2 regions of the Gordonia sp. NPDC003429 genome follow, and region 1 is predicted to be linked to the other one. Evidence: predicted binding sites of a transcription regulator. Region 1 holds the regulator's gene; the other holds the start of a gene.
What was found. Region 1 encodes HspR, which represses chaperone genes until heat shock. Its sites were predicted from a motif close to ANNTGAGTNNNNNNNACTCANNT; they were not measured.
Positions count from the first base shown of each region.

Region 2: clpB (ATP-dependent chaperone ClpB) is a predicted target of HspR. The motif match lies at 1,346-1,368, and genes of this name have one in related genera.

Region 1 covers NZ_JBSFQF010000016.1:79,271-81,472, forward strand. Annotated here, with positions in the region: gene dnaJ (molecular chaperone DnaJ) at 1-658, shown strand, start outside; gene ACWDSI_RS17095 (heat shock protein transcriptional repressor HspR) at 662-1,111, shown strand; gene ACWDSI_RS17100 (hypothetical protein) at 1,229-2,202, shown strand, end outside.
Region 2 covers NZ_JBSFQF010000024.1:4,985-7,186, forward strand. Annotated here, with positions in the region: gene clpB (ATP-dependent chaperone ClpB) at 1-1,267, opposite strand, end outside; gene ACWDSI_RS19150 (PIN domain-containing protein) at 2,054-2,202, shown strand, end outside.

The sequences.
Region 1 (2,202 bases):
GCCGTGCACCACCTGCCACGGCAGCGGTGCCAAGCCGGGCACCAGCCCGCGGGTGTGCCCCACCTGCAACGGCTCCGGATTCGTCAGCCGCAATCAGGGCGCGTTCGGATTCAGCGAACCCTGCCAGGACTGCCAGGGCACCGGCTCACGGATCGACGATCCGTGCAGCGATTGCTCGGGCACCGGCGTCAAGGAACGCACCCGCACCATCAACGTCCGCATCCCCGCGGGCGTGGAGGACGGGCAACGTATCCGACTCGCCGGACAAGGCGAGGCCGGTCGACGGGGCGCACCGTCGGGCGACCTGTACGTGGTGGTCCACGTGACCCCCGACAAGGTGTTCACCCGCAGCGGGAACGACCTCAAGGTGCAACTGCCGGTGAGCTTCTCCGAGCTGGTGCTCGGCGCCACCGTCTCGGTGCCGACACTGGACGGGTCGGTCGGGGTGAAGATCCCGGCGAACACCACCGACGGCCGCACCCTGCGGGTCCGCGGACGCGGTGTCCCGCGTCGCAGCGGCGGCGCCGGCGACCTGCTGGTGACCGTCAAGGTCGAGATCCCACACAAGCTCGACGATGCCGCGATCGAGGCCATGCGCGCCTACGCCGAGGCGGAACGGGCGAGCGGATTCGACCCGCGGTCGGGATGGGGGCGATGAGCCATGGCACGCGAGGAATTCGAGCGGGGATTCGACACCAGCGGGTTTGACCGCGAGTTCGAGGAGTCCGGCGCCACCTTCATGATCTCGGTGGCCGCCCAGCTGGCCGGCATGCACGCCCAGACACTGCGGACCTACGACCGGCTCGGACTGGTCACCCCGCAACGCACCAGCGGCGGTGGGCGTCGCTACTCCACCCGTGACGTCGAGGTGTTGCGCGAGATCCAGCGGCTCTCCCAGGAGGAGGGCGTCAACCTCGCCGGCATCAAGCGGATCATCGACCTCACCAACCAGGTCGATGCGCTCCAAGAACGGCTGCGTGAACTGCAGTCACAGGTCGAGCAGGCCGCCGCCCGTCGTGGCGGCGACCTGGTGCCGGTCCCGCGCACCAGCGCGCTGGTGGTCTGGCAGCCGCGGCGTGCGCGACGGAACGACACGCGCCGTAACGACTGAGCGCCCAGCCGTCGACATACCCCGGAGAAGGTGTACCCCGCTCCCCGGTGGCCCATCGGCCACCGGGGAGCGCACGTTAGGCTGGCACCTCGACAGCGAACCGAGGAGTCAGGACCTGTGACACAACCATCGGGAGTGGTGAGGCCCGATCCCGTCGTCCTCGGCGTGTCCGTCGTCGGCGACGAGATCGCCTCGGTGGTGCGCCGCGCGGACCCGGGTTCCGGCGGCGACGAGATCATCGCCAGCAACATGGTGGATCTGCCCGATGCGTCGCCCGGGGCAGCGGTTGCGGCGATCCGTGAACTCATCGAGTCCGCGCCGTTCCCGGTCGACGAGATGACGATCTCCTGCGCGCAACCGCAGACCCGCGACTTCCTGGCGGCAACCTTTCGCCCGGGCCCCGGCAATCCCGCGTGGTACGCCGTCACCAAGGTGGAGGACCTGCCCCCGGCGATGGCCGCGGTGGCTCGCGCCAATCCGGCCGGCGCGGGTGCGGTCGCCGTGGTCAACCTCGACCGCCGCGGCGCCCCCGCGGTGGGTACCTGCATCGCCCTGATCGATCAGACCACCGGTGAGGTGCTCGGCGTTGCCGATCACAGTGACGCCGCACTCGGGGGCGACGCCGGCAACCTTCCCGTGACCGATCCCCAGGCCGCCGGCGCTGTGGCGGGCATGATCGCGCGGACCAACGGCGGCGGACGGCTCTCGTCGGTGGTCTGCACCGGTGCGGGCGCCGAGTTGCCGGGGGTCGCACCCGCGCTCGAATACTCGGTGCAGCGTCCGGTGATCATCGCCGACATGCCCGCCCTGGCGCTGTCGGCCGGCGCCGCGTCACCGCCGGCGCCCACCGCCCTCATCCCGGTGCCCCGGCAGCGGTCGTCGTCGTCGGGTCTGCGGTGGTGGCTACTCGGCGCCGCCATCGGACTGGCGGTTCTGCTCGGCGCGATCGGACTGACCGCGCTGGTCACCACCTCCGATTCGGGCGGGTCGAGTCCCGCCGCGACGCCGTCGACCGTGACGGTCACCGGTGAACCCGTCACGGTGACCCGCAACGGCGGCACCCGGACCGAAACCGAGACCGCGACGGTGAC
Region 2 (2,202 bases), on a different contig from region 1:
GCCGACGGACCACACGCTCGACGGCATCGATCTCCTCGGGGCGCGAGTCGATCTCCATCCGCAGCCGCGATGCGGCCTCGTCGACGAGGTCAATGGCCTTGTCGGGCAAGAAGCGCGAGGTGATGTAGCGGTCGGAAAGCGTTGCAGCAGCGACCAATGCGGAGTCGGTGATGCGCACACCGTGGTGCACCTCGTAGCGCTCCTTGAGGCCACGCAGAATGCCGATGGCGTCTTCGACGCTCGGCTCACCGACGTACACCTGCTGGAAACGACGCTCCAGGGCCGCGTCCTTCTCGATGTACTGGCGGTACTCCTCCAGGGTGGTGGCACCCACGAGTCGCAGTTCGCCGCGCGCGAGCATCGGCTTGATCATGTTGCCCGCGTCCATGGCGGAATCGCCGGTGGCGCCGGCACCCACGATGGTGTGCAGCTCGTCGATGAAGGTGATGATCTGTCCGGCGGAGCCCTTGATCTCGTCGAGGACGGCCTTGAGCCGCTCCTCGAACTCGCCGCGGTACTTGGCGCCTGCGACCATCGAGCCGAGGTCCAGGGAGACGACCGTCTTGTTGCGCAAGGATTCGGGCACATCGCCGTCGACGACGCGCTGGGCGAGGCCTTCGACGATGGCGGTCTTGCCGACACCGGGTTCGCCGATGAGCACCGGGTTGTTCTTGGTCCGGCGGCTGAGCACCTGCACCACGCGGCGGATCTCGGCGTCACGGCCGATCACCGGATCGAGCTTGCCCTCACGGGCCGCCTTGGTGAGGTCGGTGGAGTACTTCTCCAGAGCCTGATAGGTGGATTCGGGGTCTTCGGAGGTGACCCGCGCGCTGCCGCGGACGGCAACAAACGCCTCCCGCAGGGCCTGCGGGGTGGCGCCGGCATTGTGCAGCAGCTTGGCCACATCGGAATCGCCGGTAGCCAGGCCGACCACCAGATGCTCGGTGGAGACGTACTCGTCGTTCAATTCGGTGGCCAGTTGCTGGGCAGCACTGACCGCCGCGATCGACTCGCGGGAGAGCTGCGGCTGGGCGCTGGCGCTCGACACCGTGGGCGCCCGATCGACCATCGCCTGGGCTTGTGCGCGAATGCTCGACGGATCGACTCCGACCGCCTTGAGCAGCGGCGATGCGATGCCGTCGGACTGATCGAGCAGCGCAACCAGGATGTGGGCGGGACGCACGTCGGGGTTGCCAGCAGCGGCCGCCGCCTGCACCGCAGCACTCAGCGCCTGCTGGGTCTTGGTGGTGGGGGTGAAGCTGTCCACTTCGTGTGCACCTTTCTCTACGTGTTCTTAAGTCTGTATGGCTCAATTATGGCCAATCAGAGTGTGCAACGCACGCAGAGTTGAGTGCATTCCGCTCAGGTTTAGGTCGTACTTGTGACTTGAGTCACTTTACATTGCTGCCGCGCGCGGTCAGTTTCTGGACTGAACTCATAAGCGCCCGTGCGCAGCCAGTTCTTTGACCATCGAGCACCGAGTCTCGAATCCGCAACAGCGGCCGTAACGATGCGGACCGTCACGACGACTACTGTGACATAGGTCACTGAAAGGTCCGTCATGTCAGCAACACGCATTTCGACGAAACGGGTAGGTGCGGCAATCGCAGCACTCCTCGCGACCGGCCTTGTGTTGGCCGGTGCCGGCGATGCTCGCGCAGATACGAACAAGTGCGACGTCCGGTGGGATCCGCTCGGTGCGTCGGTGGCATGTCACGACAGCGGCGCTCCCCAGAGCAGAGAGTATGTGCTGATCGTGGAGTGTTGGGGTCTCCACGGTGTTCCCAACAGATTCCCGCTCTATGAGTTCGGCCCCTACAGACAATCCAGTCGATGGTTTGTGCCCACCGGTCGAGCGTCGGGCAACTGTAGTTCGAGTTGGGGCGCGCCGTCGTTCAATGTCGGCGTCGTGACCGGAGCTCACGTGGAGATCTACCGCGCGTAATGATGACCTCGTCGATGCATCCAGAGGCAGCGGCCGCCGCCCTCGTTGTCAGCTGGCATCGAAGTTGATGCGAAGAAGATTCCCGCGGCCGGCCGGAGACTCGATCGCATCCTCGATGTGAACGGGGTCGGCGTGGTGGATACCGACAAGGCGCAAGGCAACATTGCGCGTCAGGCATTCCGGGACTTCGGCAAAGGGATGGGCCATCCTGCCGAGTTGAACCTCGGGGACTGCTTCTCTTACGCGCTGGCAATCCA